Regions from separate parts of the Aureimonas sp. N4 genome, predicted to be linked through region 1. Evidence: predicted binding sites of a transcription regulator. Region 1 holds the regulator's gene; the other holds the start of a gene.
The links. Region 1 encodes LexA, which represses DNA repair genes until DNA is damaged. Its sites were predicted from a motif close to TGTTCNNNNTGTGTTCNG; they were not measured.
Positions count from the first base shown of each region.

Region 2: recA (recombinase RecA) is a predicted target of LexA. The motif match lies at 4,361-4,378, and genes of this name have one in related genera.

Region 1 is NZ_BBWS01000042.1:76,787-92,344, forward strand. Features, by position in the region: gene bamA (outer membrane protein assembly factor BamA) at 1-611, shown strand, start outside; gene lpxD (UDP-3-O-(3-hydroxymyristoyl)glucosamine N-acyltransferase) at 634-1,692, shown strand; gene fabZ (3-hydroxyacyl-ACP dehydratase FabZ) at 1,685-2,152, shown strand; gene lpxA (acyl-ACP--UDP-N-acetylglucosamine O-acyltransferase) at 2,156-2,965, shown strand; gene AUL28_RS12990 (LpxI family protein) at 2,935-3,846, shown strand; gene lpxB (lipid-A-disaccharide synthase) at 3,843-5,018, shown strand; gene gltA (citrate synthase) at 5,048-6,334, opposite strand; gene gltX (glutamate--tRNA ligase) at 6,620-8,044, opposite strand; gene AUL28_RS13010 (ComEC/Rec2 family competence protein) at 8,285-10,450, shown strand; gene lexA (transcriptional repressor LexA) at 10,431-11,165, opposite strand; gene AUL28_RS13020 (molybdopterin molybdotransferase MoeA) at 11,237-12,448, opposite strand; gene moaC (cyclic pyranopterin monophosphate synthase MoaC) at 12,445-12,927, opposite strand; gene trpC (indole-3-glycerol phosphate synthase TrpC) at 12,924-13,733, opposite strand; gene trpD (anthranilate phosphoribosyltransferase) at 13,730-14,761, opposite strand; gene AUL28_RS13040 (SurA N-terminal domain-containing protein) at 14,758-15,558, opposite strand, start outside.
Region 2 is NZ_BBWS01000055.1:64,659-80,216, reverse strand. Features, by position in the region: gene AUL28_RS18850 (MFS transporter) at 1-9, opposite strand, end outside; gene alaS (alanine--tRNA ligase) at 371-3,019, opposite strand; gene recA (recombinase RecA) at 3,189-4,268, opposite strand; gene AUL28_RS18835 (PfkB family carbohydrate kinase) at 4,415-5,377, shown strand; gene AUL28_RS18830 (pseudouridine-5'-phosphate glycosidase) at 5,374-6,294, shown strand; gene cckA (cell cycle histidine kinase CckA) at 6,295-8,865, opposite strand; gene AUL28_RS23390 (hypothetical protein) at 8,950-9,537, opposite strand; gene AUL28_RS23385 (hypothetical protein) at 9,879-10,916, opposite strand; gene dksA (RNA polymerase-binding protein DksA) at 10,989-11,405, opposite strand; gene AUL28_RS18805 (YcjX family protein) at 11,760-13,217, shown strand; gene AUL28_RS18800 (YcjF family protein) at 13,214-14,269, shown strand; gene AUL28_RS18795 (hypothetical protein) at 14,382-14,909, shown strand; gene folK (2-amino-4-hydroxy-6-hydroxymethyldihydropteridine diphosphokinase) at 14,906-15,424, opposite strand; gene folP (dihydropteroate synthase) at 15,421-15,558, opposite strand, start outside.

The DNA of each region.
Region 1 (15,558 bases):
TGTCCTACGCGCTGACCTACAATACGCTGGACAACCAGCGCGACCCGCGCAACGGCGTGTTCGCGCAGGTCGGGCAGGAAGTGGCGGGTCTCGGCGGCGATGCGCGGTTCATCCGTACGACGGGTCGCGCCTCCTACTTCAGCCTTCTCTCCGAAGAATATGATGTCATCGGTCAGTTGAGCGGTGGCGCGGGGAATGTCAGCGCCATCGGGGACGATCTGCGCGTCTTCGACAATTTCTTCAAGGGTCAGGACATCGTTCGCGGCTTCAAGTACCAGGGCATCGGTCCGCGTCAGAATGGCGTCGCGATTGGTGGTACGAATTATGCCAACGCCTCGGCGGAAATGACGTTCCCGCTGCCGCTGATCTCGCGCGACCTCGGCTTCCGTGGTGCGGCCTTTGCCGATGCCGGCTCTCTGTGGGGCCTCGACAATACGGACGGGCAGCTCGGAATTCAGGGCGAGGAATTCGCGCTGCGCGCATCGGCCGGTGTCGGTCTGATCTGGGCGTCGCCGTTCGGCCCTCTCCGCGTCAACTACGCGGTGCCGTTGGCCAAGGAGAACTACGACAAGGTGCAGGAATTCTCCTTCGGTTTCTCGTCGCGGTTCTAACGGCGAGGGTTTCGCGTCTCAAATGATTGAACGCTCCTTTTTCCAGCGCGGCGAGGGATATACCCTCGCCGCGCTGGCCTCTTTATGTGGCGGTGAACTCTTAAATAGCGCCATAGCCGATCGGCGTGTGACGGGCGTTGCGGCTTTGAAAGAGGCCGGACCCGACGACGTCGCGCTGTATGAGAATCCCAGCTACTCACCGGATCTCGCAGTCTCTCGCGCGGGTCTGATCGTTACGTCCAAGCGCCACGCCGCCTCTATTCCCGAGCATTTCCCGGTGTTGGTCGCCCGGCACCCGCAAACGGCGTTCGGTCAGATCGGGCGGTCTTTGTTTCCGACCGCGACGAAACCTGCATCACTCCTGACCGCTGGCGAGATCTCGTCCTTGGCGTCGGTTCATCCGTCGGCATTCCTCGAGCCTGGCGTGACCATCGAACCTTTCGCAATAGTCGGCGCGAGAGCTCACATTGGAACGGGAACGGTTCTGGCCTCGGGCGTGGTGATCGGCGAGGGCTGCCAGATCGGGCGGCATAGCTATATCGGTCCACATGTCTCCGTCCAGCACGCCCTGATCGGCAACTCCGTGGTCCTCCACCCTGGTGTGCGGATCGGCCAGGACGGCTTCGGTTATGTTCCGGGACCGGCCGGGCTTGAAAAGGTCGTACAGATCGGTCGGGTCATCATTCAGGATGGCGTCGAGATCGGTGCCAACACGACGATCGATCGTGGGGCCGTGCGTGATACGGTCATTGGTGAAAACACGAAAATCGACAATCTTGTGCAGATCGCACACAATGTCACAATTGGTCGAAACTGCGTGATCGTCGGCCAGGTCGGCGTCGCGGGAAGCGTGACGATCGGAAACGGCGTGGCTATCGGCGGCCAGTCCGGCATCAACGGCCATGTCACAATCGGCGATGGAGCCCAGATCGCAGCCGTCAGCGTGGTGGCAGGTGATGTGCCCGCCGGTGCGCGATGGGGCGGGACACCGGCACGGCCCGTGCGCGACTGGATTCGCGAAATGGCGCAGTTGAAGAAATTGGGAAAGACGGCTCGGAGAGATGAACGTGACGATGGGTGAGACGCCGGCTGCCTTGGAGAGCGCCGATATCCTCAAGCTGATGCAGCTTTTGCCGCATCGCTATCCGTTTCTCTTGGTGGACCGTATTGTTGAAATTGATGCCGATCGCCGAGCTGTCGGTATCAAGAACGTAACGGCGAACGAGCCGCATTTTCAGGGGCATTTCCCTCATTACCCCGTCATGCCAGGCGTTCTGATCATCGAGGGTATGGCGCAGACGGCCGGAGCCATTTGCCAGCTCGCGACGGGTGGAACGGCCAGCTCGATCGTTTATTTCATGACCATCGATAACGCCAAGTTCCGCAAGCCTGTGGTGCCTGGAGACCGTCTCGAATACCACGTCACGCAGTCGAAGAAGCGCGGAAATATCTGGAAATTCGATTGCGTCGCTCTGGTCGATGGCGCGAAGGTTGCCGAGGCGACCATCAGCGCCATGCTGGTGCCGGAAGGTTCGAACTAGACGATGGCACATGAGACGTTCATTCATCCGACGGCGGTTGTCGAAGATGGCGCAACCATCGGTGTCGGATGCTCGATCGGGCCGTTTTGCCATATCGGGCCGAATGTCGTTCTGGGTGCCGGTTCGACGCTGCGTTCCCATGTCGTGATCGCCGGGCATACGCAAATCGGTGATGGTGCGAAAATTTATCCTTTCGCTTCCATCGGGCATGACCCCCAACATTTGAAGTATCAGGGCGAGGAGACCCGGCTCATTATCGGCGCGAATTGCCTGATTCGCGAACATGTGACCTTGAATCCTGGCACGGTCCAAGGGCGCTCGGAAACGACGGTCGGAGACAATTGCGCATTCTTCACTGGCTCGCATGTCGCGCATGACTGCGTCGTTGGATCGAACGTGACGTTGATCAACCACGTCATGCTCGCGGGGCATTGCGTCGTGGGCGATTACGCGACCATCGCCGGCGGATCGGGAATCCATCAGTTCACGCGAGTGGGCCATCACGCCTATGTCGGCGGGCTGGCGGCCGTCGAGGGTGACGTCATTCCCTTCGGCATGGTTCTCGGCAACCGAGCCTATCTGTCGGGGCTGAATGTCATCGGCATGAAGCGGGCGGGGTTCGGTCGCGAGGCGATCCGAAACGTGCGAAAAGCCTACCGTATGCTGTTCTCGGACGATCTGACCTTCCGCGAAAACATGGAGGAGGTCGAGGCGGAATATCCCGACGACCCGTTGGTTCAGGATCTTCTTGGGTTCATCAAATCGGGGGGAGATCGGGCCTTGTGCTTTCCTCGGAGCACACGACCGGCTTGACCACAATCCGTGGCTTGCGCCCCAGCCAGCCTCTCGAGCGACTTGGAATAGTCGCCGGCGGCGGCATGCTTCCTCTGCTGATCGCGCAGGAGGCGAAGGATCTGGGTTGGCAGCCCTTCATTGTCGCCATAGCGGATGGACGCCAACGGAGCTGGGAGGGGTGGGATCACATTTCCCTGCCGTGGAGCCGCACGGGGGATGTGTTCGACCATCTTCGCCGAAGGAATGTGAGTAAGATTGTTTTCTCCGGCACAATCTCGGTTCGTCCGGATTATCGGTCGATGCTGCCAAGCTGGCCGACGCTCAAGATGCTACCCGAGCTCTTTCGGATGACCCAAGGCGGAGACGACAGTCTGCTCCGCGCCGTCGCGCAGGTTTTTGAACGACGCGGAGTGGAGGTGCTGAGCGTTCAGACCATCATGCCGGACCTCCTTCTTCCGCTCGGAAACTTGACCAATGTAGCGGTTGTGGCCAATCACGAAGCCGCCATCGGCCGGGCGGAAATCGCTGCCGTTCGTCTCGGCCTTCTGGATATCGGTCAGGCCGTCGTTGCCTCCCAAGACCGCATCATCGCTCTGGAGGGGATCGAAGGTACACGGGAGCTGCTGCTTCGCGTCGCGGATTTGCGAAGTCGAAAGCGGATCGGCCGTGGGGAGGCTTGCGTCCTGTTCAAAGCTTTCAAGCCACAGCAGGATATGCGCTTCGACCTCCCCAGTATCGGCGTCGAAACCATCGCTCAGGCCGAGGCGGCGGGCATTGCCGGCATCGCCATGACTGCCAAACGATCGCTGGTGATTGAGCCACAGAAGGTAGCGGACGCTGCTCAGGCCGCCGGCCTCTTCGTTCTGGGGGTGCAAGACGTGGAAGACGGTCGGCTATGAAGATAGCCTTCGTGCTCGGCGAGGAATCGGCTGACCGGATTGGAAGCGAGGTAGCGCGGGCTTTGCGCGTGCGATTGGGTCCATCGCTGCAACTCGTTGGGCTGGGCGGTAAAGCTCTGGAGAGGGAAGGTCTCGAAAGCCTTTTCGATGTCGAGGAACTGTCGATCATCGGCGTCGGTGCCATCCTGGCTCGCCTGCCGCGACTTCTATTCCGGCTTCGACAGACAGTCGAGTTCCTTGTGGCGGAGAAGCCGGATGCGATCATCACGATCGACAGCTTCACGTTTACCAATCGCGTCGCCCTCCGAGTTCGAAAGCGGTGGCCAGAGGCCACCATCGTCAACGTCGTGCCGCCGGCGATCTGGGCCTACAAGCCGGGCCGGGCGCAGGCCCTCGGCCAAGCCGTCGATCATGTTGCGAGCTTGTTTCCCTTCGAGCCTCATTATCTCGCCGAACACGGTGGTCCGCCGGCGACCTATGTCGGCCATCCGCTTCTCGATCATCCCGGCTTGGACGCGATTCTGGAGCGCGAACGCTTCTCAGGGATGCGCCCGCCCTCCGAGCCAGCGCATCTCCTGATCCTGCCAGGCTCGCGGCGCGGCGAGATCCATCGTCTGATGGATGATTTCGGGCGGACCTACACATTGCTCCATGAGCGGATGCCCGGTCTGCGCGCGAGTCTTCCGGTTGTGCCGCGGGTCAGAAATCTGATCGAGCAACGCCTCAAGACTTGGCCTGTTCGCCCCGAGCTTCTCGAGGGCAACGAGGCGAAATGGTCGGCTTTCGGGACAGCTGACGCGGCTTTGGCGGCCAGTGGCACCGTGTCGCTCGAACTCGCCCTAGCAGGGGTTCCGATGGTCCTGGCGTATAGGCTGGACCCCGTATCCTATCTGCTGCGCCATCTCGTCACCGGCTGGACGGCGGCATTACCGAATTTCTTAGCGGGCCACCCGCTGGTGCCCGAACATTTTCACGAATTCGTTCGTCCGGAAGCGCTCGCCCGACGGCTGGAACGGCTGATGAAGCCGACGCCCGAGCGGGCTGCACAACTCGAAGGGCTGAGGCAAATTCGCGAGGTGATGGGGGTCGAACATCCGCCCGCCCAGACGATCGCCGATCTCATCCTTCGCGAGATCGAAACCCGCAAGACAGGCAAAAAAACAGGCGCCTGAAGCGCCTGTTTCCATATTTGATACTTCGATCAGCGATCGCCGACCGAGAGGTAGTCGCGCTGGGGCGCACCCGTGTAGAGCTGACGTGGGCGGCCGATGCGCTGATGCGGGTCCTCGATCATTTCCTTCCACTGCGCGATCCAGCCGACCGTGCGCGCAACAGCGAACAGAACGGTGAACATCGTGGTCGGGAAGCCGAGCGCCTTCAGCGTGATGCCCGAATAGAAATCGACGTTCGGGTATAGCTTCTTCTCGATGAAATACTCGTCGTGCAACGCGATATGCTCGAGTTCCATGGCGACTTCGAGCAGCGGATCGTCCTTAATGCCGAGTTCGTTCAGAACTTCGTGGCACGTCTGCTGCATGATCTTGGCGCGCGGATCGTAATTCTTGTAGACCCGGTGACCGAAGCCCATGAGGCGGAACGGATCGTTCTTGTCCTTCGCGCGAGCGATGAACTCGGGAATTCGATCCTTGGAGCCGATCTCTGCCAGCATGTTGAGCGCGGCTTCGTTGGCGCCGCCGTGAGCGGGCCCCCAAAGGCAGGCGATGCCAGCTGCGATGCAGGCGAACGGATTGGCACCCGACGAGCCGGCAAGACGAACCGTCGAGGTCGATGCGTTCTGCTCGTGGTCGGCATGCAGAATGAAAATGCGGTCCATCGCTTTCGCAAGAACCGGGTTGATCTGATACGGCTCGCAGGGAACCGCGAAGCACATGTGAAGGAAGTTTTCCGCGTAGGACAGATCGTTGCGCGGATAAACGAACGGCTGGCCGATATGGTACTTGTAGGCCATGGCGGCGAGCGTCGGGGTCTTCGCGATCATGCGGATCGACGCGACCATCCGCTGATGCGGATCGGTGATGTCGGTGGAGTCGTGATAGAAAGCGGAGAGAGCGCCAACCGAACCGACCATGACGGCCATCGGATGCGCGTCGCGGCGGAAGCCCGTATAGAAGCGGGACATCTGCTCGTGCACCATGGTGTGGCGCGTCACGTGGTAGACGAAGTCGGCTCGCTCGCTCGCGGTCGGCAGTTCGCCGTAGAGGAGGAGATAGCAAGTCTCCAGGAAGTCACCGCGTTCCGCGAGCTGATCGATCGGATAGCCGCGATGCAGAAGCACGCCTTCGTCACCATCGATATAGGTGATCTTCGACTCGCAGGACGCCGTCGAAGTGAAGCCCGGATCGTAAGTGAACAGGCCCGTGTTCTTATAGAGGGACGCGATGTCGACCACATCGGGTCCGATGGTTCCTGATCGGAGCGTCAGCTCCGCGCTCTTGTCTCCAAGGGCCAGTTTCGCCGATTGATTCATGCGTTACCCCTTCTGCACGAGCTCAGGCGCCCATGGCCGCTCCTGCGGCGAACGCCAGCTTCGTGCGAATGCGTATCGGAAAGGTGGTTAAGGAACAAGTTTCTGGAGGAAAGCATTTTTGCGCCGCAACACCCGCTCCAGCTCGACGTCGAACGTCCACGCCTTCGAAGAGGCCTCGCGAAGACGAACGATTCAGTTCGCCCTCGCGTCAAAAGCGGTTTGAAAGAGGAGCTTCGGCGTTCATCTCTTTCGAAGGCAGGCCTTTAGCGCCCTGTTGTAGTCGCCTTACGCCGACACCTGGTCCTGAAGTCGTCCGAGCGTTTCCTCACGCCCGAGGACGGCCAGGACGTCATACACGCCCGGGGATGTGGAACGGCCCGTGAGGGCGGCGCGAAGGGGCTGGGCGATCTTTCCAAGTTTCAGTCCCGACGATTCGGCAAATCCCTTGATCGCGACTTCCAAGGGGGCGGCGGACCAGTCGGTCACCTCATTCAAGACAGGCAAGAGATCACGCAGAATGTCGCGTCCGCCATTGGCAAGAATGTCGGCTGCCTTCTCATCCAGCGAAAGCGGGCGCTGGGCAAAGAGATAGGCCGAACTTTCGGTCAGCTCCACCAGCGTCTTGGCTCGCTCCTTCAGCCCGGCCATGGCCGCGCCGAGCCGCGCGCGAACGGTCGCATCGTCCTGCTGACGCAGAATATCGCCATTCGGCAGATGGTCGCGTTCCACCATCAGTGTCTCGACGAGATCATCGTCCGACGAGCCGCGAATCCAATGGCCGTTGATCGCATCCAGCTTGGCGAAATCAAAGCGAGCGGCGCCCTTGTTGATGTCGGCCGTATCGAACCACGAGATCATGTTCTCGATCGACATCACCTCATCGTCGCCATGGCTCCAGCCGAGGCGCACGAGATAATTGAGAAGTGCTTTCGGCAGGTAGCCCATCCCGCGATAGGCATCGACACCCAAAGCGCCGTGCCGCTTCGAGAGCTTGGCGCCGTCCGCACCATGAATGAGCGGAATATGCGCCATGATGGGCACGTCCCAGCCCATCGCCTGATAGATCAGGGTCTGACGTCCGGCATTCGTCAGGTGATCGTCGCCGCGAATGATATGCGTCACGCCCATGTCGTGATCGTCCACGACGACGGCGTGCATATAGGTGGGGGTGCCATCCGAGCGGAGCAGGATGAAATCATCCAAATCCTTGTTCGGAAAACGAACGTCTCCCTGAACCACATCGCGAACCAAGGTCTCGCCGTCTTGCGGCGCCTTGATGCGGATCACCGGAGCAACGCCGGCGGGGGCCTCCGAGGGGTCGCGGTCGCGCCAGCGGCCATCGTAGCGCGGCGGGCGCTTTTCGGCTTTCGCCTTCTCGCGCATTTCATCGAGCTCGGCGGGGGAAGCGTAACAATAATAAGCCTTGCCAGCGGCGACCAGTTCTTCCGCCACCTCGCGATGCCGGGCAGCGCGAGCAAACTGCGACACAGGCTCACCATCGGCTTTCAGGCCGAGCCAGTCGAGACCTTCGATGATCGCCTGAACCGCCGCGTCCGTTGAGCGCTCGCGGTCCGTATCCTCGATCCGCAGCAGCATCGTGCCACCCATGCGCCGGGCATAGAGCCAGTTGAACAGGGCCGTTCTCGCGCCGCCGATGTGAAGGAAGCCTGTCGGCGAGGGGGCGAAACGTGTCACCACGCGGTCGGTCATTCGTCTGCCTTTGAGAGCGGGGCGCGACTCGCCGCAGGCCCCGGTTGGGATGCGCCTGTCCGGACAGACCGGGCTGCGCTTTCGTTCTCCGGTGTGTAACATACGCCTAGAAGGACTCAAGGCGGAGCGCCCGTGCCGGCTTCAACGCCTGATGCACCGATGCCATCGACATCGGATCTGCGGATCGACAAGCCGGGTGGGCGCTCCGAGCAGAGATGGGGGCGCAGCCGCAATTCTTTGTTGCGCCTGAAAGCCTGGCTGGCCGATCAAATCCAGATCGAGCAAGAGCAGCGCTCGTCTTTCGCGTTCCTTCCGATCGGGACCATGCTGGCGATCGGTTTGATCTATGGATGCGGCTGGCGCCCCTTTGTCTGGCTCGCGCCCGCCCTTCTTGCGCTGTGCTGGCTTGCTTCGAGGGTCTTCGAGGCTAAGCCTTTCATGCGGTCGCTGCTTCTCCTGCCTCTTGGCTTCGGTTTGGGGCTGGGTGCGGGATGGGTGGAACTGACCACGACACAAACGGTCATGTTGTCTGGGAATGCCACGACACGCATTATCGGCGTAGTGACTCTGCGGGAACAGAACGATCGCGGGCGCTATCGATACACGATCGATGTCGAGCGAACGGAGCGGCCGACCCTTTCGCGTCCGCCGCAACGCGTTCGCGTTCTCGTATCGAGCCGACACGAGCCCTTGCCCATCGGAGCCCGCTACGCCGGGCTGGTGCGGCTAAGTCCGCCAGCAGGGCCAGCCTTTCCCGGCGCTTATGATTTTGCCTTCACGCCGTTTTTCGATGGTACGAGCGCGTTCGGCTATTCCTTGGGCCCTCCCAAGGTCTCCGAAGAGGAGGAGGCGGTACCCAGCGGCCTGATGGGCCAAGTCGCAAGCCTTCGTCTTGCGATCGGCGAACGCATCCGCGCCGTGTTGCCAGACGAACGGGGAGCCGTCGCGGCGGCCTTGATCAATGGCGAACGGGCCGGCATCCCCAAGGACGTCGAAGACGCGCTCCGTGCGACGGGTCTTGCCCATGTCCTCTCGATTTCCGGGTTCCACATGGCACTGGTCGCGGGCATGACCATGGTCGTTGTGCGAGGCGCGGCTGCCGCTTTTCCGGCCATCGCCCTTCGATGGCAGACGAGGAAGATCGGCGCGGTCCTGGCCTTGGGGGTCACCGGCTTCTACTTCCTATTGGCCGGGGACAATGCCGCCACCGAACGCTCCTTCATCATGATCGCCATCATGCTGGGCGCGGTTCTGGTGGATCGGCCTGCACTGACAATCCGCAACGTCGGTATGGCAGCGATGGCGGTGATGCTGATCTCTCCGCACGCCCTAATGACCGCTACATTTCAAATGTCTTTCGCAGCAACCGCCGCTCTCGTGGGTGCATACGGCGCATACTCTCGCTGGTCGAACCAGTCCGACGGTAAGGCAAGCGATCACGCTCGCTTTCGAACACTCGCGCTTTTGCTTCTCGGCGCGTTTCTGTCATCCCTGATCGCGGGTGCGGCGACCGCACCCTATGCGGTCTATCATTTTCAGCGAGCCGCTCCATTCGGCCTCGTGGCCAATGTTCTGGCGACGCCGATCTTTTCGTTCTGGATCATGCCGCTCGCTCTGGCTTCGGTCTGCCTGATGCCCTTTGGTTGGGAAAGCATGGCGCTGCATCCCATCGGTTGGGGGCTGGACGTCGTATTCTGGCTGGCGAAAGGCCTGGCTGAAGAATTACCGGACTACGCCGTGGGCCAGATCGGCCTCGCAAGCCTTCTCAGCCTCACTATGGCTTTGCTCGTCCTGTCGTTTTGCCAGAGCGCGATGCGCTGGCTCTTCGTTTTGCCATTGACGCTCGGCTGGGTGTTGATCCCACCGACCAATCGACCCGAGCTTCTGATTGCGGAGGATGCTCGGGATATCGCGGTGATCGGCCAGGATGGATCGACCATTGATCTGCGCAAGCGGCCCAATCGCTTCATCCACGATCAATGGCAACGCGCATTTCAACTTCGATTGCCACCGTCTCGTACCCCTCGGAAGCAGTTCGAATGTTCAGGCGATATCTGCCGCGCGACATCGCGGTCAGGCCTCCGCATCGCATGGAGCGACAAACTGGAACGTATGGGAGAGCTTTGCGACAGTGCCGACATCGCCGTGATGGCGCGAGCGCCCCGCATGACGTCGTGCCGTTCCGGCGCGAAGCTCGTCACGCTTCGCACTCTCCGGCAGACCGGCGCTCTTTTGCTTCCCTCCGCAAACGGAGCGCAATGGACCCTTCAACCCTCGATCGCTCGGCCCTTCAACGAATGGAACGTGCATCGATCGGCCCCATGGCCGGAAAGCGAAAGGCGAAACCAGCGCTCCGAACCCGGGCAGGTCGGGTTACCTCATCGTTCTAGTGATAGCGCCGAATGAGCCCGACAAGACGCCCTTGAACCTTGACCCGGCCCGCTTCCAAAACACGCGTCTCATAGGCAGGATTGGCGGCTTCCAATTCCACGACGGAGCCTCGCCGACGAAAGCGCTTGAGCGTCGCCTCTTCGTCGTCGATCAGAGCCACGACGATCTCGCCCGCTGTCGCCGTCTCAGAACGCTGGATCAGAACCGTGTCTCCGTCCAGAATGCCCGCATCGACCATCGAATCGCCTTTGACGTCCAAGGCGTAGTGTTCACCGGAGCCGAACATCTCGACCGGGAGGGCGATGGACCGGCTGTTTTGTTGGATCGCAGAAATGGGAACGCCTGCAGCAATGCGTCCCATGACCGGTACGGGCATCGAATCATTGGCCGGTTCCGCTCTCGCCAGGACCGGCTCGATTCCGGCACGCTTCGGAAGAGGGATCACTTGCCGCGAGATCGACGCTTCCGACGCCGTCGGTACCGCCAAACCGCCGTTCGAATCCTTGCCACTCAGGGAGTCCGGCAGGCGCAGGACTTCCAAAGCCCGAGCCCGATTGGGGAGACGCCGGATAAAGCCCCGTTCCTCCAAGGCGGTGATGAGACGATGGATTCCCGATTTGGATTTCAGATCCAGGGCCTCCTTCATCTCGTCGAAGGAGGGAGGAATTCCGACCGATTGCAAACGGTCATGAATGAAAAGAAGCAATTCATGCTGCTTGCGGGTCAACATCGCGCGAATCCGGACAAAACAAAACCTGAACAAACCCTATCTGTTCTGTTTGTGTTCTGCAAGGAACTCCATCACGTCAATCGAACGAACTCGCAGGTTTCTCCCGGCTGGGCGGCGGCGGCATGAGGGGGACGAACCAAAAGGGCATCGGCGGTCGCGAAGACACTCAGAAGCGAGGAGTCCTGCCGAGCAAGCGGCATGAGGACCGTTCGTCCGTCGTCGTCTTGTTGGATCGTTGCGCGCATGAAGTCCGCCCGATGGTCATTCTCGAAAACGGCCGCACCGAGTGTTCCGGTTTCGTATCGGACGCGAGACGGGCGCCCGGCGAGACGTTCCACGAGCGGCCGGAGAAACAATTCCGCCGTTACGAGGCTCGACGCCGGGTTGCCGGGCAGGCCCAGGAATCGCATCCCCTCATGGCGACCTGCCATCAGGGGTTTTCCCGGTCGCATGGCGACCTTCCAGAAATCCAGTTCGACACCGCACTCCCGCAGGACCGGCGCAACAAGATCATGATCACCGACCGAAGCTCCGCCGATGGTCACGAAAACGTCGATTCCCTCGGCTCTGGCATTCTCGAAAACCTGTCGCAAGGCCGCTCGATCGTCGGGGACGATGCCATAGGAGATGGCGTCGCCACCCGCCGCGTCCACGATGGCCGCGATACCGAAACCGTTTGACGCGACGATCTGCGAGGGACCAGGGCGCGTGCCGGGCCAGACCAGTTCGCTGCCCGTCATGACGATCGCGATCCGGGGGCGAGCGCGAACGGGCACAAAATCGTATCCGGCGCTTGCCGCGAGAGCGATGGAAGCAGGGCGCAAAACGACCCCATCCGCTAGAACGGGCTTACCTGCTTGGAAGTCATTGCCGGCAGGGCGGATATGGCGTCCCGGCTGCACAGGCTCCAGCACGATGACAGTCGAAGGGTCGGGACGTTCTGTGTTTTCCTGGATTACGACGGCATCTGCCCCTGCGGGTACAGGAGCACCGGTAAAGATCCGTACGGCCTGATTTGCCGAGACCGTCCCCTCGAAGGCTGCGCCGGCAGCCGCTTCGCCAATAACGCGAAGTTCCGTTGCCGCAGAGCGCAGATCGTCGGCACGAACGGCGTATCCATCCATGGCGGAGGCATCGAAGGCCGGTTGCGTCAGCCGAGCCACGAGATCGCCCGCCAGACGCCGACCGGCCAGAGCGTCGAGCCCGACCTGCTCGATACGCCGAACGGGTTCGGCGTCCGTCAGCAACCTCGCCAAAGCCTCTTCGACTGGAAGGAGGCTCACTCGGCGCTCCACGCACCCGATCGGCCGCCGGCTTTTTCCAACAACCGGATAGCGCTGATGGTCATGCTGCGATCCACCGCCTTCGCCATATCGTAGATCGTGAGGCAAGCCACCGAAACGGCTGTCAACGCCTCCATCTCGATTCCGGTCTTGCCACTCACGCGGCAAGTCGCGGTGACGCGAATGCCGGGAAGAGCCGGTTCGAACTCCAGTTCGACCGACACCTTCTCCAACATCAGGGGATGGCAGAGAGGGATCAGATCATGGGTCTTCTTCGCGCCCATGATTCCGGCGATACGCGCGATCGCCGTGACATCGCCCTTCTTGAGGCTGCCTTCTCGAATCAGATCGAGCGTTTCGGCCTTCATCAGCACGAGCCCTTCGGCGCGAGCCGTTCGGATCGTTTCGGCCTTCTCGCCGACATCCACCATATGGGCGGAGCCATCGGCGGCGAGATGCGTCAGGGATGGTTCGCTCATGCGCTATGAGAATCTCCGCCAAACAGCAACCTGCGCGTCGCCGCCTCGACATCGTCGTGCCGCATCAGGCTCTCGCCCACGAGGAAGGTCCGAATGCCGGACGCGGCCAGCCGAACGCAGTCCTCATGACCATTGATCGCGCTTTCACCGACGACGATCCGGTCAGCGGGAACGATGCGCGCCAGTCGCTCGCTCGTCCCGATATCGGTTTCGAAGGTCCGCAGATTGCGATTGTTGACGCCAAACAGCGACGATCGGAGCTTGAGCGCCCGTTCGGCCTCCGTCTCGTCATGCACTTCCAGCAACACATCGAGACCGAGTTCGATCGCGGCGCACTCCAGTTCGTTGGCCAGCGCATCGTCCACGGCAGCGAGAATGATCAGAATAGCGTCCGCTCCCCAGGCGCGAGCCTGCGCCACCTGATAGGTATCGAACAGAAAGTCCTTGCGAAGCGCGGGCAGGGCGGTCGCACCTCGTGCCGCCGTCAGATATTCTGGGGCACCTTGAAAGGACGGAGCGTCGGTCAAAACACTGAGACACGCGGCGCCCGCGCGCTCATACGCCTGCGCGATCGATACCGGCTCGAAATCAGGTCGGATGAGCCCTTTGGAGGGGCTCGCCTTTTTCACTTCCGCGATCAGCGCGAACTGACCGAGCGAATGCTTGCGCCGCAGCGCATCGGCAAAGCCCCGAGTCGGCGGCAGGTCACGAATGACGCTTTCAAGAGCGGACAGGGACATCACGCGCTTCGCGTCAGCGATCTCTTCGCGCTTGTAGGTTTCGATCCTTTTGAGAATGTCGGTCACGACGGTCTTCTCCCGATCTCTTGTGAGGTTGTCACGAGCCGGGCCAGCGCTTCAGCCGCTCGCCCTTCGGCGAGTGAGGCTTTCGCCATTGCGACCCCCTGGTCCAGACTTGACGCCTTATCGGCGACGACCAGAGCACCGGCAGCATTGAGCAGCACGATGTCCCGATAGGCGCTGGGCTCGTTGGCCAGAACACGGCGAAGCGCTTCGGCATTATGTGCCGCATCGCCGCCGATGAGGTCCGAGGTGGGATGGAGCGCGAGCCCCGCGTCTTCGGGCGTCAGTTCCCATTCGCGGATCGAGCCATGTTCCAAACTGGCGACATGCGTGCGACCGCAAACCGTCATCTCATCCAGACCCTCCCCGTGGACGACCCAGGCTTTCTCGGCCCCCAACGCGTTCAAGGCCTCCGCAAGGGGGCGAACCCATTCACGGGAATAGACCCCCAACAGGAGCCTTTTGACGCCGGCCGGATTCGCCAAAGGACCGAGCAGGTTGAAGATCGTGCGGGTTCCGAGTTCCACGCGGCTGGGGCCCACAAAGCGCATAGCCGCATGATGCGTGGGCGCGAACATGAAGCCTAAGCCGGCGGTGGAAATGACCTCTCCGATCTGATCCGGAGAGAGATCGACATTGACACCCAGCGCCGCCAGCACATCCGCCGAACCCGACCTGGAGGACAGCGCCCGGTTGCCATGCTTGGCGACCGTCAGGCCGCAACCTGCAACGACGAAGGCCGCGCAGGTCGAGACATTGTAGGTTCCCGCGTGATCGCCGCCCGTCCCCACGATGTCGATCGCATCGCCAGGGGCCTCCACCGGGAGCATGTTGGCACGCATGACGTCCACCGCGCCGGCGATCTCGTCCACGACCTCGCCACGCACCCGCAGCGCCATTAGGAACCCACCGATCTGCGAGGGCGTCGCTTCTCCCGACATCAGGATCGAGAAGGCCTCCCGCGCTTCCGCCCGGTTGAGCGCCTCACCGGCTGCGACCTTGGTCAGAAGCGGCTTCATTCCTGCGCTCATCGAACGCTCGCCTTCGCCTGCTGAATCACGGCTTGATTATAGGTCACATCTACCCCGCTCTGGAGCGAGACGATGTAGCTCTGTTCGAGATCGCCCCGAAGCGCTTGGCTCAATCCGGTCTTCGTGGTCTGCGCGACGGAGGCCGCGGGGTCAGCCGGCGGCGCCACTTCGGACACCTGGAGAACCAGAACTTGCCCGGAATCCTTCGCAGGTGTGGAGGCAACGAACCCTTGCGGCCCGGAGAAGGCTGCGCGCATCCCCGCTTCGCCCAGAACGGGCAGGGCGGACTGCCGCGTCACGGCCGAGGCCGTCTGAAGAGACAGTCCCTCGACTTCCGCCATGTCGCCGAAGGACTGGCCCTTGCGAACACGCTCGGCCAGAGACTGGCCGCGATCGACCGCCATCTGGACCGCCTCGTCCTGCTTCCAGTCCGCTGTTACGCGGGCGCGAACTTCATCCAGCGGACGCTCCCGCGAAGGGATGACTTCGCCTGGTGCCAGGAAAACGTAGCTGTTTCCATCGAAATTGACCGGCGGAATATCGTTGCCTTCGTCACCCGTGAAGACAGCACCCAAGACTTGCTGGGAGCCAGGGATCGTGTCGAGCTTCGTGCCGTCCTGCCTCACCCCTTCCCGCGATACGGGCGGCACCGACACCACCTTCAAGCCCGCCTGTTCGGCGGCCTCAGCGAGCGGAGCCCCACTTTGCAGGGCATCCGACATCGTGTTGTAGGCGCTTGTGATACGCGCATTGGTCGCATCGCGGGCGAGACTCTGGCGGATGTCCGCTCTGACATC
Region 2 (15,558 bases), on a different contig from region 1:
AACGGACATCGTTCTGACCTCCCATTCCCAATGAATGATCCGCCAGCTGGACGATAACGCGACCGTGATCGCCTTCAACGGAGTTCGGAAGAGGTGGACAGAAAGTTAGGTTTCCCTCGGGTCGCCCGCTGCGGAGTCAGGCGGCGACCTGCGCCAGCCTGCGGATCAAAGTGGCGCGGAATCACTTCTTGCGGCCGTCGGTCCGCGATGGGGCGGTGGCGGAATGGAAAAAGGGGCGGCCCATGAAGCCGCCCCTTTTTAAATCAACCTGTGTTGCCTCCCCGAACGAGCGCTGTCTGGGTTAGCATCGACTACGGCCACAGCCTGCCCGTAAGCTCCATCGGATAATGACGGGAAGGCCAAAATAGTCTTAGGATGCGAGCTTCGCTTCCACGGCGGCCACGGCGTCCTGAGCGCGATCCGCATCCGGCCCGCCTGCCTGAGCCATGTCCGGGCGACCGCCGCCGCCCTTGCCGCCGATCGCTTCCGAGGCGGCCCGGACCAGATCCACGGCACTGAAGCGGGAGGTCAGATCCTCGGTGACGCCGATCACGACGCTGGCCTTCCCGTCGGCCACGCCCACGAAGGCCACGATCCCGGAGCCGAGGCCAGCCTTGACCTCGTCCACCAGACCCTTGAGGTCTTTCGCCGCCACGCCGTCCAGAACGCGCCCGACAAACGACACGCCACCGATCTCCTTGGGAGTAGAGGATGCGCCCTGCCCGTCGCCGGCCAAAGCCAGCTTCTTCTTGGCTTCCGTCAGCTCACGCTCCAAGCGGCGGCGATCCTCCGCCAGAGCCTCGACACGCTCCACGATCTCGCTCGGAGCGGCCTTGAGGGTCGCGGCAATCCGCTTCACACGGGCGTCCTGCTCCAGGAGATAGTCCCGCGCCGCTGCTCCGGTCAGCGCCTCGACACGGCGAACGCCCGCGCCGACAGCACTCTCCGACAGAACATGGATCAGACCGATGTCGCCGGTGGAGCGGACATGCGTTCCGCCGCAAAGCTCGATCGAATAGGCCGCCTTCTCGCCCTTGGGCTCGCCCATGGAAACGACACGAACCTCGTCGCCATACTTCTCGCCGAACAGCGCCATGGCTCCGAGCGCGATCGCGTCGTCCACGGCCATCAGTCGGGTTTCGACGGATGTGTTCTGAAGAATGACCGCATTGGCGAGTTCCTCGACACGCGCCAGCTCGGGAGCGTCCAAGGGCTTGGGATGGGAGAAGTCGAAGCGCAGGCGATCGGGCGAGACCTGCGAGCCCTTCTGGGCCACATGCGTTCCCAGAACTTCGCGCAGACCCTCGTGCAGAAGATGGGTCGCGGAATGGTTGGACCGAATCTTCGAACGACGAGCGTGGTCCACCACGAGCTCCAGAGCCGCGCCGCGCTTCAGCGTCCCTTCCGTGACCTTGCCACGATGGATGAACAAGCCATTGGCGACCTTCTGCGTGTCCTCCACTTCGAAGCGCAAGCCCTCGCCTTTGAGCACGCCGGTATCGCCGACCTGGCCGCCCGACTCCCCATAGAAAGGCGTCTGGTTGAGCACCACGGCCGCCGCATCGCCGGCCTTCGCTTCCGCCACCTCGGCGCCATCGCGCACGATGGCGCGAACTTCGGCTTCGGCCGCTTCCGTGTCGTAGCCGAGAAACTCCGTCGCGCCTTCGCGCTCGCGAATGGCGAACCACACCGTCTCGGCCGCCGCCTCGCCGGAGCCGACCCAGCTCGCGCGGGCTTCGGCCTTCTGACGTTCCATAGCCGACTGGAAGCTGGAGAGATCGACTCCGACTCCCCGTGCACGAAGCGCGTCCTGCGTCAGGTCGAGCGGAAAGCCATAGGTGTCGTAGAGCTTGAAGGCGACTTCGCCATCGAGGCTGTCCCCCTGCGCGAGGTCTTGCGACGCCTCGTTGAGGAGGATCAGGCCGCGATCCAACGTCGTCAGAAATCGCTTTTCTTCCAGCTTCAGCGTCTCGGAGATCAGTGCTTCCGCGCGCACAAGCTCAGGATAGGCGCGGCCCATTTCGGACACGAGCGTCGGCAGAAGCTTGAACAGAACGGGCTCACGCGCACCGAGCAGCTTGGCGTGACGCATCGCGCGCCGCATGATGCGGCGGAGCACGTAGCCGCGCCCTTCGTTGGAGGGCAGCACACCGTCCGCGATCAGGAAGGCTGTCGCGCGCAGATGGTCCGCGATGACGCGGTGGCTGGCCAGGGCATCGCCTTCGGCCCGCGATCCGATCGCCTCCTCGACGGCGGCGATTAGGCGGCGGAACAGATCGATCTCGTAGTTCGAGGTCACGCCTTGCAAGATCGCGGCGATACGCTCCAGCCCCATGCCCGTATCGATCGAGGGACGCGGGAGCGCCACGCGCTCACCCGGCGAAACCTGCTCGAACTGCATGAAGACGAGGTTCCAGAATTCCAGGAACCGGTCGCCATCTTCCTCGGCCGAACCCGGAGGGCCGCCCCAGACCGACTCGCCTTGATCGTAGAAGATCTCGGAGCAAGGGCCGCAAGGGCCTGTCTCGCCCATGGTCCAGAAATTGTCCGAGGTCGGGATGCGGATGATCTTGTCGTCGGAGAAACCGGCGATGCTCTTCCAAAGCCGCGCGGCTTCTTCGTCCTCGGAATAGACGGTGACGAGCAGACGGCTCTTGTCGAGCGCAAATTCCTTGGTGACGAGGTTCCAGGCGAGGCTGATCGCCTCTTCCTTGAAATAGTCGCCGAAGGAGAAATTACCGAGCATCTCGAAGAAGGTGTGATGCCGCGCGGTGTAGCCGACATTGTCGAGATCGTTGTGCTTGCCGCCGGCGCGCACCACCTTCTGCGCGGTGGTCGCCCGCGTGTAATCGCGCTTCTCCAACCCGGTGAAGACGTTCTTGAACTGCACCATGCCGGCGTTCGTGAACATCAGGGTGGGGTCGTTGCGCGGCACGAGCGGCGAGGAGGCGACCGGCTCATGCCCGTTCTTCGCGAAATATTGAAGAAAGGTCGACCGGATCTCGTTCACGCCACTCATGGAAAAACCTTCAATTGGGAAAACGCGGCCGGGGCATGGTTACCGCTCCGCGCAAGCCTTTTAGCGGCGAGGCAAAACCCTGTCTATGTCGGGCTTGCAACGGCCATGCGAAGCCAAGAGACACCCACATACGAAAACGCCCGCCAGAGAGGCGGGCGTTTTCTGTTCATCAGGCTTCGCCGTCGTCGTCGCCGTCCTCGGAGGGGCCGGCATCCAGAAGCTTCTCCGCGATCAGGCCGGCGTTCTGGCGGATGGCCGATTCGACCTCCGCCGCCAAGGCCGGGTTGTCCCGCATGGTCGCCTTGGCGTTCTCGCGGCCTTGGCCGAGACGCTGGGAATTATACGAGAACCAAGCGCCGGACTTCTCGACGATGCCGGACTTGACGCCCAGATCGACGAGCTCGCCCATCTTGGACACGCCCTCGCCATACATGATGTCGAACTCGACCTGCTTGAACGGCGGGGCCAGCTTGTTCTTCACCACTTTCACGCGCGTCTGGTTGCCCGTCACCTCTTCGCGCTCCTTGATGGAACCGATCCGGCGAATGTCGAGACGAACCGAGGCGTAGAATTTCAGTGCGTTGCCGCCCGTGGTCGTTTCGGGCGAGCCGAACATGACGCCGATCTTCATGCGGATCTGGTTGATGAAGATGACCATGCACTTGGAGCGCGAGATCGAGCCGGTGAGCTTGCGCAGCGCCTGGCTCATCAGGCGCGCCTGCATGCCCGGCAACGAGTCGCCCATCTCGCCTTCGATTTCGGCCCGAGGCGTGAGCGCTGCCACCGAATCGACCACGAGAACATCGATCGCGCCGGAGCGAACCAGCGTGTCCACGATTTCCAGCGCCTGCTCGCCGGTGTCGGGCTGCGAGATCAGGAGATTGTCGAGATCGACGCCGAGCTTGCGGGCATAGACGGGATCAAGCGCATGTTCGGCGTCCACGAACGCGCAGATGCCACCGGCCTTCTGCGCTTCGGCCACAGTGTGCAGCGCCAGGGTCGTCTTGCCCGAGGATTCCGGGCCATAGATTTCGACAATGCGTCCCTTCGGAAGGCCGCCGATCCCGAGCGCGATGTCGAGGCCGAGGGATCCGGTCGAAACCGTCTCGATGTCGAGCTTCTCGGTTTGCCCGAGACGCATGATAGAGCCCTTGCCGAAGGCCCGTTCGATCTGCGAAAGCGCTGCATCGAGCGCCTTGTTCTTGTCCACCGAAGTATCCTCAACGAGACGGAGTGAGCTTTGGGCCATGAAAACAAGACCTTATTTCATGTGGGCGAACCGGGTGCAATCCGCTTGGCTGTGACGTGTATGTACTCTTTTCGTTCTCATCGTTCAAGGGATATTCCCTTTTTGTTCTCATTTGCGTTCTCGATGATCCACCCGGAGAAAGCGGCATGAAGCTCCCTATCGACGGGTTGGATGTCGTCCTGTTCGGAGGGGCGCATCTCGACCGCGTGGCGCGGTCATCCGTGCCGTTTCAAGCGGCGGCATCGAACCCCGGTTCGTGCCGGGAATTCATCGGTGGCGCGAGCTTCAACGTCGCTCGCGCTTTGGCCCGGCAAGGCGCCGCCCCGCATGTCGTGAGCGCCCGCGGCGGCGATCCGATCGCTGCGTCCATCGAGATCGCCTTGGAAGCCGAGCGGATCGGGGACGGCGCACTATCCTGGCTGGATCGCCGCTCGGCCAGCTATACCGCGATTCTGGATGATACCGGCGAGTTGCGCGCGGCCGTCGCAGATATGGACATCTACGATCTCCTGACGCCCCGAGCGCTGAAACGCGCCCATTTGCGGCATCGCCTGAACGCGGCGCAGGCCTGCGTCGTGGATGCCAATTTACCAAGCGAAACGTTGGCCTATCTGGCCGAGCACAAGACGAACGGGCCGATTTTCGCGATTGCGGTTTCTCCCTCCAAGGTTTTGCGCCTGCGGCCATGTCTGCCCCGGTTGACGGCATTGTTCCTGTCCCGTACCGAAGCCGCCTCGCTCGCGGGCCGACCGAAGGACAGCCCGGTCGAGCATCTCGCGCAGGCGTTACGCGAGCTTGGCCTACGACGGGCGGTCGTGACGGACGGCCCGCGCTCGGCGGCTATTCTGAATGAAGACGGTCTCGTCCTTCAGTCGCCCCCGCAAGTCCCAGCCATTCGCGACGTGACAGGCGCGGGCGATACGTTGGCGGCGATCACCATTCTGGAATCGGTCACCGGCACAAACTTTACCGAGGCCGCGCGCGTTGGAATGTGTGCTTCGGCGCTTCATATCGCGCACGAACTTCCCCCCCAGTCCTTGCCGCAATGCCGCTCCTTGGCGGCCGCGCTTCCCTCTCCCACCCCCGTCCACCAGGACCGATCCGCATGAACGACATGATCCATCTTTCTCCTTCCGTCGCCGAGGCCCTACAATTCGGCCGCGCCGTCGTGGCGCTGGAATCGACCATCATCACCCACGGCATGCCTTGGCCGAAGAACCTCGATATGGCGCGTGAGGTAGAAGCCATCATTCGCGAGGAAGGCGCCGAACCGGCAACGATCGCCGTGATCGACGGCAAATTGCATGTCGGCCTGACCGACGCGCAGCTCGAGACATTGGCGCAGACCAAGGGCGCTTTGAAACTCTCGCGCGCCGACCTTGCCTATGCTGTGGCGGCCGGTCGCACGGGCTCGACCACCGTCGCCGCCACGATGATCGCCGCGCGTTTGGCGGGTATCGAAGTCTTCGCGACGGGCGGCATCGGTGGCGTGCACAAGGGCGCCGAGACCAGCTTCGACATTTCGGCCGATCTGGACGAGTTGTCTCAGACGCGCGTCGTCGTCGTGTCGGCAGGAGCCAAGGCGATCCTCGATCTCAAGAAGACCTTCGAAGTTCTTGAAACGAAGGGTGTTCCGGTCGTCGGATACGGCGTGGACGAATTGCCCGCCTTCTGGTCGCGCCGATCCGGCATCGCGACGCCGATCCGGATGGATTCGGCCGACGAGATCGCCGAATTCCAACGCGTTCGCGAACGGCTCGACATCCATGGCGGTATGCTGATCGCCAACCCTCTGCCCGAAGAGCTGGAAATCGACAGCGCGACCATCGGCGGCTGGATCGATGCGGCATTGGCGGATGCCGATGCGAAGGGTGTCACCGGCAAGGCGACGACGCCCTTCCTGCTTCAAAAGATCTTTGAACTCAGCGAGGGCAAGTCGCTGGCGACCAATATCGACCTCGTCCGCTCGAATGCTCGGCTGGCCGCTCGCGTCGCGGTCGGCCTCGCCAAGCGTCCGATCCGCTGATCACTCTTCGAGCGCCTCTTTAACGGCGACCGCCAAGTCACGGAGGGAGAAGGGTTTCGGCAGGAAGCCGAACTTTTCCCCCTCCGGCAGATTCTTGGCGAAGGCGTCCTCGGCATAGCCTGAGACGAAGATGAACTTGAGATCGGGCCGAACCTTGCGCATTTCGCGCAGCAGCGTCGGCCCGTCCATTTCCGGCATCACGACGTCCGACACGACGAGATCGACCTTGCCGTCCAGTTCTTCCATCACGTCCAGCGCTTCCAGCCCGCTCGCCGCCTCGTGGACATCGTATCCGCGCATCTTCAAAGCGCGTACGTTTCCGGCGCGAACATTGTCTTCGTCCTCGACGAGCAGGATGGACGCAGTGCCCGACAGGTCCATCTTGGCGCCTGCCGCCTGCACGCCCGACTGCTCGGGCCGCGGTGCGGCGATCTCCGCCGGAATGTGACGCGGCAGGAAGATGCGGAACACCGTCCCTTCGCCCTGTCGCGACTCCACGAAGATGAAGCCGCCGGACTGCTTCACGATTCCGTAGACCATGGACAGGCCGAGGCCCGTACCCTTGCCGATTTCCTTTGTCGTGAAGAAGGGTTCGAAGATCCGCTCCGCGACATCGGCCGGCATGCCGGAGCCCGTATCCGAAACTTCCATCAGCACGTAATCGGCTTCGATCAACTCGCCATAGCCGAAGCCCGGCACTTCGGCGGCGGAAACGTTGCGCGTCGAGATCGTCACCGTCCCTTGTGTCGCCATGGCGTCGCGCGCGTTTTGCACGAGATTGGTGACGACCTGCTCGAACTGTCCGATATCGGCCATGACAGGCCAGAGATCACGCGCGTGGTGGCGCTCCAATTTGACGAGGTCGCCGGAGATGCGCTTCAAGAGAAGGTGCATATCCGCGATGACGTCGGTCAGATTCAGCATCTTGGGACGCATGGTCTGACGGCGTGAATAGGCCAGAAGCTGCCGGACCAGCGAGGCCGCGCGATTGGCGCTCTGCTTGATCAGCAGGAGATCCTGGAAGGACGGATCGCCCGAGCGATGATTCAGGAGCAGGAAGTCCACCGACGCCGTGATGATCGTCAGGACGTTGTTGAAGTCATGCGCAATGCCGCCGGCCAGATTGCCGATCGCCTGCATCTTCTGGCTCTTGGCGAACTGGTCTTCGAGCGTGCGCTGCTGGGTGATGTCGACGCCATAGAGGATGGCGACTTCGCCGGTTCCATCGTGAATGTCGGCATTTGCGCTAACGTAGAGGCGCGTGGAGCGCACGGGCTCGCTGAGAAGCTCGGCATCCACCGGAGGAATGTCCGCCTGCCCGCGCGCGGCGGCTTGCAGCGCTTGCCGGATCGCCTCGCGATTTTCGTCGCGAACACAATCCATGATCGGCTGCGCGCCGATGGCGGCACTCTCGCCAAATAGACGACCGAACGCGCCGTTGGCACGCGCGATTCGACCGTTGGCGTCGAGCGCCGCAATGGCCATCGGAGACGAGTTGAAGAAGCGCGTGAATCGTACCTCGGCCGCGCGCAAGGCCTGTTCCTGCTCGCCCGCACCCACTCGGTTCAGAACGAGCGTGCGGGTGACGCCTTTTAGGCGCTCTCCGGCAGGTGCGAAATTGCGAAGAAGCCGGACAGGCAAGCGCTGGCCCGAAGACGTGACGAGGTCGAGATCGACCGATGAGATGCCGCTGTCGTCGCGGATATGCTTCGTGCGGCGCAGCAGCGCCGCATCCTCCTCGCGCAGATAGTCGAAGATCGACGGCCCATAGGGCTTGAACGATGCCAGATCGATCCGAAGCCATTCGGCGAGCGTCGCGTTGATATAGCCGAGACGACCCGAATCATCGGCGGCGAAGAAACCCGCCGGCGCGTGGTCGAGATAGTCGATGGCGTGCTGGAGATCGCGGAAAAAGCTCTCCTGCTCCTCGCGCTCCGGTGTGATGTCGGCGATCTGCCAGACTTGAAGCGAGCCGTTCTCGGCGGTCAGCGGGCGCACGGAGGCGCGGTACCAGCGCGGCGAGGTTTCGGCGGTCCGGCTGCCGAGTTCACGCGTCAGTCGGAACTCCTCCTGACCAACCATGCCCTCCTGCGCCAGATTGGCGAGCCGATAGATCGCTTCGGATGCCTCGGGCTCCCGCGAAAGAAGGCGTTCGAGCGTGCGAACCTCGCCGGCGGACTGAGCCCCGGTGCGAACCCCATAAGCCCGGTTCGCATAGACCACGCGCCCTCGCCGGTCGGTCACGAGCGTTCCGGTCGGCAGATCGTCCAGAAACGCCTTGGCGATTCCCTGATCCATCCGCTTGAAGCCGAATTGCAACAGTCCGAGCGCCAAACCGAAGACGGCGGCGATCCCGACCATGGCCAGCAGACCGAAAATACCGAGAAGAGCGATCGCTCCATAGACATGGCCAAACAGGGCAAGTGTCGCCGCGAAGACGAAGAGGAACCCGGCCAGAAACAGGATTCGCCGCACCCCGGTCGAATCAGGATGGCGATCGATCAAGGGCTTGTCGCTCAGGGGAGTTGGCGCAACCGGCGCTGTCTGTTCCACAGGGGATGCTCCATGCATCGGCATCGGCCCTTCCGATAACGGGCTGGAAAGGTTACGACCAAACGGCGCGAAGCGCACGAGATTCTGTCGAATTTGCGCCCGTCATTGCCGAACGTCATCCTGACACGGCAGTATGGGCCGAAGCTGACCTGACCCTGTATCAGGACGGGCAGCGACATAAGAACCGAATACCGATTGCGGTCCCGAGACGTCAACGACGAACGGACCGCCGGCATCGCGGAGGTATGGTGAATGCGTGAATGGTTGGCCGGCGTGGTCGGTGAGAATCTGGCGCCGATCGTTTCGGTGATTTTGGCAGCGGCGGTGGTCATCCTCCTGGTCCTGCTGCTGGTCGGCTTGGCCAAGCGCATTTTTGCCGGCGGCAGCGGGATCGGCAGTCGCCATCGCGCGCCACGTCTCGCGGTGCTGGACGCGATCGCCGTGGACCAGCGTCGCAAGCTCGTTCTGGTGCGCCGCGACGAAGCGGAGCATCTGATTCTGATCGGCGGGTCCAACGATCTCGTGGTGGAACAGAGTATCTTCCGGGGTCAGGTGGCGCGCCGAGTTCCGCCCGGTGCTCCGCCGGCGCGGCAGGAGCCCGATATGGGTGAGCGCCCGGCAGGTGCCCCCTTGCCGCATCGCCGCACGCCCCCGTCCCCCCGTGCCGCCGAGACGCCCGAACCCGCGCATCACCCCATCATGCGGGACGAGCCGATTCTGCCCGAGGTTCCACTCGCCATTCAGACCGCAAGAGCCGGCGACCCTGTGATGGAGCCTCGGCGAGATGCGCCGCCGGCTCGCCCAGCGATCGAACCTTCGATGATGCTCGCCCCCGAGCCACAACGCGGCGCGCCGTCCGAACCCGTCCGCGTACCGGTTCCCGCGCCCGAACCTATGCCAGTCCCCACACCGCGTGCGCCCGAGGCGGCGCCGATCGCCGTTGCGCCGCAACGGCCTGTGCCCTTGCCACCGCCGCCGGCCATGCCGGCCCCGCCCGTTTCGATTGCGCCGGCGCAGCCCGAACCTGTTCGTCAGGTGCCTGCCCCGCCGGTTCTGGCCCCTCCGGCGCGCCCGATCGAAGCAAGGGAGGTCGCCTTTGCTCCCGTGGCGGGACCGTTGGCTGAGGACCGTCCGGTATCTCCGGCTCCGATGCCGCGCGAGGCGGCGGTGGCGTCTGCGGTCGGGTTCGGGTCATCAGAGGAGAACTCTCCGAAAGTCGATTTGCAGAAGCCGGCCTCGCCCGAACCAGCGCCCGTGCCAGTCATGCCAGCACCCCGCCCCAATCCGGTCTTTCCGCCCGTGTCGTCACAGAACACACAGGGCGGCGCTCCGCGCTCCATGGCAACACCGACTCTGGCCAACACGCCGCGTGTCGCGCCTCCGGTGACGCCGCCGTCTTTGTCAGCCGACGAAAAGGCATCCGAGCCGCCCCCTCCCGCTCCCGCGCCGATCAGCCCGGCGGCATCGCCCATGTCGGGTCTCGCTCGCTCGCTTTGGTCGCCGACGCCGTCCGTTTCCTTTTCGCCCGCGCCTGTTCGCACCGAGCCCACCCTGACGCCAACCTCGCCGCTCGCGATCGAGCCTTCGTCGAGTCCGCCTGCGCGCGACCCGTCGAATTGGATGAGCCAGAACGCCGAGCCGATGGAGCCAAGGGGAACGGAAGCGCCATTAGCTGAAGGCCCAGCGCCATTGACGGTTCGAAGCTTCGCTTCGACGATCCAATCCCGTCGCACGACGCCCTTGCCGCCGAGCATGGCCCCGGCGTCACCACCGACGATGGAGCCTCGGCCAGCTCCTACGGCCGCTCCCGTCATCGACGCCCCGGCGCAGGCGAAACCACCCGAGGCTCCCCCCGTGGCTCCCAGGCCGCCGGAAAACCCTGCGACAAGCCCAACGATTGCCGATGCGCCAAAGGCGGAACGCAATCTAACGCTCGAAGAAGAGATGGAGCGGCTGCTCCACGACTTTAGCTTGGACGTCTCGCCGGATCGGCGCTGACAAGCAGGCGGGACTGTGGAGCCAAATCCCAGTCCCTCTTCTCCAACAAACAACAAAAAAGCGGGCTGCATTCAGCAGCCCGCTTTTTTGTTGTGGCTATCCCATTCGAGTGCGGCTGCGATCGTTTGCGCAGCGTAGCCTCGTCATTCGTCGCGATAAACCTTCTCGCGGCGTTCGTGTCGTTCCTGTGCTTCGAGCGTCATGGTTGCTATGGGACGCGCGTCCAGCCGTTTCAGACTGATCGGCTCACCCGTTTCTTCACAGTAACCATAGGTTCCATCTTCGATCCGCTCCAGCGCGGCGTCGATTTTGGAAATCAGCTTTCTCTGGCGATCGCGAGCCCGAAGCTCGATCGAGCGATCGGTTTCCGACGAGGCTCGGTCCGCCGCGTCGGCCTGATTGGCGTTTTCCGTCGCCAAGGCGTCCAGAGTCTCCTTGGCTTCGCGGAGAATGTCATTCTTCCAAGCCAGGAGCTTACGGCGGAAATATTCCTTCTGCCGGTCGTTCATGAACGGCCCGTCCTCAGGAACGCCAGTTCCAATGGGTAAGGTTTCGCTCATATGCCACCTCCAAGCCAAGTTGGGGCGCTTATAACCATGCCGTCGGCACCGAACAAGCGTCTCGCGCACGGATGAGGTAACGCATCGATCGCGCCTAAGCTTCCGTCGGACAACGAGTTTTGATCCCGGGAACATGCGCTGAGCGGCGCGGGAAGCGTCGGATCGTCTTGATACCCACCCGATCCAACCACACTCGAGGGTTTACGAACGGCTTCGCAGTGCAAAACACGAGGGCGTATCGACCGTTCAAAGCGAATCGCTCGAGACCGGACCGGTCGCGGATCGATAGGCTTTCGAACCGGTTCTGCATCCTTATATGGACGCTCAACCGACATTGAGGCTCCCGCCGCTTTCATGACCTCCCTTGCCGACGAAGCGCGAATCGTTTTCGACAACCTGACCGATCGCGGGGCGGGTCTGTTTCATCCCAACCTGCGGCTTGGGGTCGCCGGCCTGTCTCGGGCGGGCAAGACAGTCTTCATCACCTCCCTCGTCCACAATCTGGTTCACGGGGGGCGCCTCCCGCTTTTCGATGCGCAGGCGAGCGGGCGAATTCGTCGCGCCTTTCTGGAGGAGCAGCCAGACGATGCCGTTCCGCGCTTCCAGTACGAGGAGCATCTGCGCGCGGTCCTGACCGATCGCCTTTGGCCGCAATCGACAAGGGCCATCTCGGAGCTTCGGTTGACGATCGAATTCGAGTCGGCGTCCGGTTGGTCACGCTTCTTCTCCGCAGGCAAGCTTTCGGTCGATATCGTGGACTATCCCGGCGAATGGCTGCTGGACCTTCCGCTGATCGACAAGAGTTTCGAGGACTTCTCGCGCGAGTCGCTCGAGCGCGCCCGCCTGCCCTCGCGCGCGGCAATCGCCCGACCGTTTCTGGACCTCGTCGAGGGCCTCGACCTGCACGCTCCTGCCGACGAGCCGACAAGCCTTCGCCTCGCCTCGACCTTCGCGGATTATCTGCGAGCCTGCCGCGCCGATCGCACGGCGCTTTCGACGCTTCCTCCGGGGCGGTTCCTGATGCCCGGCGATCTCGAAGGTTCGCCCGCGCTGACCTTCGCGCCGCTGCCTCTCGAAGCCGGAACCCTATACGAGAAGGGCAGCTTCGGTGCGCTTCATGCCCGCCGATACGAGGCCTACAAGACGGTGGTGGTGAAACCCTTCTTTCGCGAGCATTTCGCGCGGTTGGACCGGCAGATCCTTCTGATCGATGCGCTTCAGGCGATCAACGCCGGCCCGGAAGCCGTGCGCGATCTGGAACTCGCCCTCTCCGACATTCTCTCCTGCTTCCGCCCCGGACGATCGAGCTGGCTCGGCTCGTTCCTGACACGGCGGATCGACCGCATCCTGGTGGCCGCGACAAAGGCCGATCATCTGCATCGTGGCGATCACCAGAAGCTGGAAAACATCGTTCGCCGGTTGGTGCAGGATGCGATGACCCGCGCGAATTTTTCGGGCGCGCAGACCGACGTGATCGCCATGGCCGCGATTCGCGCCACGCGCGAGGCAAGCGTATCCGATCGCGGTGAAACCCTTCCTGTCATTGTCGGCACGCCCATCCACGGCGAGGAAATCGGCGGCGAGCGCTTCGACGGAGACACCGAGACGGCGATTTTCCCCGGAGATTTGCCAGACGATCCCGGCCGGTTGTTACGGGACATCAAACCCGCAACGAACCGCCAGCCACCCGTGAGCTTCGTTCGCTTCCGCCCGCCGCGGCTGGAGCGGACGGAGGATGGCTTGCTTCTCTCTCTGCCCCATATCCGGCTCGACCGGGCCCTCCAGTTCCTGATCGGAGATCGTCTGGCATGAGCGAGGACACGCCCCGACGCCCCGCAGCTTTCCGCATCGATCCGGCTTCGACGCCGGCCCCACCGCGCGAGGAGCCGTCACGCGCGCCGCGAGCGATCGCCGATCTTCAGCGGATCACGATCGAGCCCGATGAAGCCTTGGAAATGGAAGCGGCCAAGGCTCTGGACGCGGCGCCCGCAACAGCGAGACGGCGCCGCGGCTTTTCCTTCGGCAAGATCTTCCTCGGTGCGTTGAGCGCGATCGTCTCCCTCGCCTTCGGCTTGGCCCTCGACGCTTTCATCCGTGATCTTTTCGCGCGGGCCGATTGGCTGGGCTGGCTGGCTCTCGGACTGAGTGCGGCAGCACTGTTCGGGCTGCTGGGCGTGATCGGGCGTGAAGTGCGCGGTCTCCTTCGCCTCAACACCGTCGAGAAGGAACGTCGCGAGGGTCTGGAGGCGTATCGCACGGATGACGAACGGAAGGCGCGCTCTGTCGTTTCGCGGCTGGTCTCCATCCTGTCGAGCCGCCCGGAAACCGCCGGCGGCCGCGCGCGCCTAAAGGATACGGCCGACGATATCATCGACGGACGGGACCTCATCGGCCTGGCTGAACGCGAATTGCTTCTGCCTCTCGATGCGAAAGCGCGAGCGCTGGTTCTGGCGTCGTCCAGGCGGGTGTCGGTCGTCACCGCCGTCAGCCCCCGTGCCGTCGTCGATCTCGCCTTCGTCCTGTTCGAGACGCTGCGTGTCATTCGTATGGTGTCCGAACTCTATGGCGCGCGCCCCGGCACGATCGGTCTTGTCCGTCTGACGCGGGATGTGCTGGCTCATCTCGCGGTCACCGGCTCCATCGCGGTGGGCGACAGTCTGGTCCAGCAGGTCGTCGGCCACGGGCTCGCCGCGCGTCTTTCCTCGAAGCTCGGCGAAGGTGTCGTCAACGGCCTGCTGACGGCGCGGGTGGGTCTGGCCGCCATGGACCTGTGCCGCCCGCTTCCCTTCCTCTCGGTTCAAAGGCCGAAGATCGGAGACTTCTTGCGCGACCTTACGCCGGGGTCGGGCGAAACGTCGCGCTGAGGTCTTCCGGCAACAGTGAGCGTTTGGACGGTTTGGCGAAAGGTTTGATTAACCCTCCGGCGTGATAAAAGGGGGTATCGATCCGCTTCCCGAACACTCCGGAAGGTCTTCCATGGTTCGCCCCTTCGCTGCCAGCCTCGCTCTTCTGGTTCTGTCCGGCGCATCCGTGCCCGTTTCGGCCGCGGACAAGGACGAGGCCTTCTTTCAGAACGTCTTCGGCCGCTGGAGCGGCCCGGGCGAGATCGTCGCCGGCAAGTATAAAGGCACGAAGTTCGTCTGCGATCTGACGGGTGCCAAGCCGATGAAGGATGTCGGCATGTCGCTGGATGGCTCATGCCGCGTTGGCATGTTCTCACAACCCATGTCGGCGACCTTCATCAAGGGCGGCTCCTCCTACAAGGGCTCCTTCCTCGACGGCTCCGCCGGCAAGGGCCTCGACATCGTGTCGGGAGACGTGGCGGGCGATAAGATCACGGTTGGCCTTGACCGCAAGCAGTTGAAGGGCGCGATGGTGGCGCGCATCGACGGCAAGGACAAGCTGAACGTCACGATCTCCGTGCAAGTCGCCAATGAGCTGGTGCCGGTGATCGGGATGCATCTGAAGCGCGACGAAACCGTCAAGCGCGCGTCGATCGACTAATCGCAGATCGACCGTTCGGTTCGCCACCAATCCGGATCAGTTTGCAACTGGAGAATGTCGCCGCGCTCCACTGCGTCCCTCCAGGCGGCGACCGACCGACCTGCTATCTTGAGTTCGGGGGCGATTTCTGCCAGCGGGACGAGAACGAAGGCGCGCTCCGTCATTCGAGGATGCGGGAGAACGAGTTCCTCGGTCTCGGTCACCAACCCGTCATAATCCAGAAGGTCGATGTCGATCGTGCGCGGCCCCCAACGCACACCGCGCTCGCGATGGAGCTGGCGCTCGACGTCGAGGCAGATGCGCAACACGGCATCGGGCGGCAGGTTCGTTTCGAGCCCCGCGCAGCAGTTCAGGAAATCCGGCTGCTCCGTCAGCCCCCAAGGGGGCGTGCGATAGAGTGACGAGACGGCGACGACAGAGACGTCGTCTCGCGCATTTAAGGCCCGAAGGGCTTCTCCCATCTGGCGCTGTGGATCACCGAGATTTCCACCCAGACCGATCCAGACAGACCTCATGATTTGGCCATCGCCATCGCGTGAAGCCCTGCGTCCACCATAGCCAATGCGTCCCGGTTCGGACCGATCCGGTGAACGCGGAAGATGGCGGCGCCTCGCTCCCGCAGGAGAACGCTGGTCGCAGCCGTTGCGAC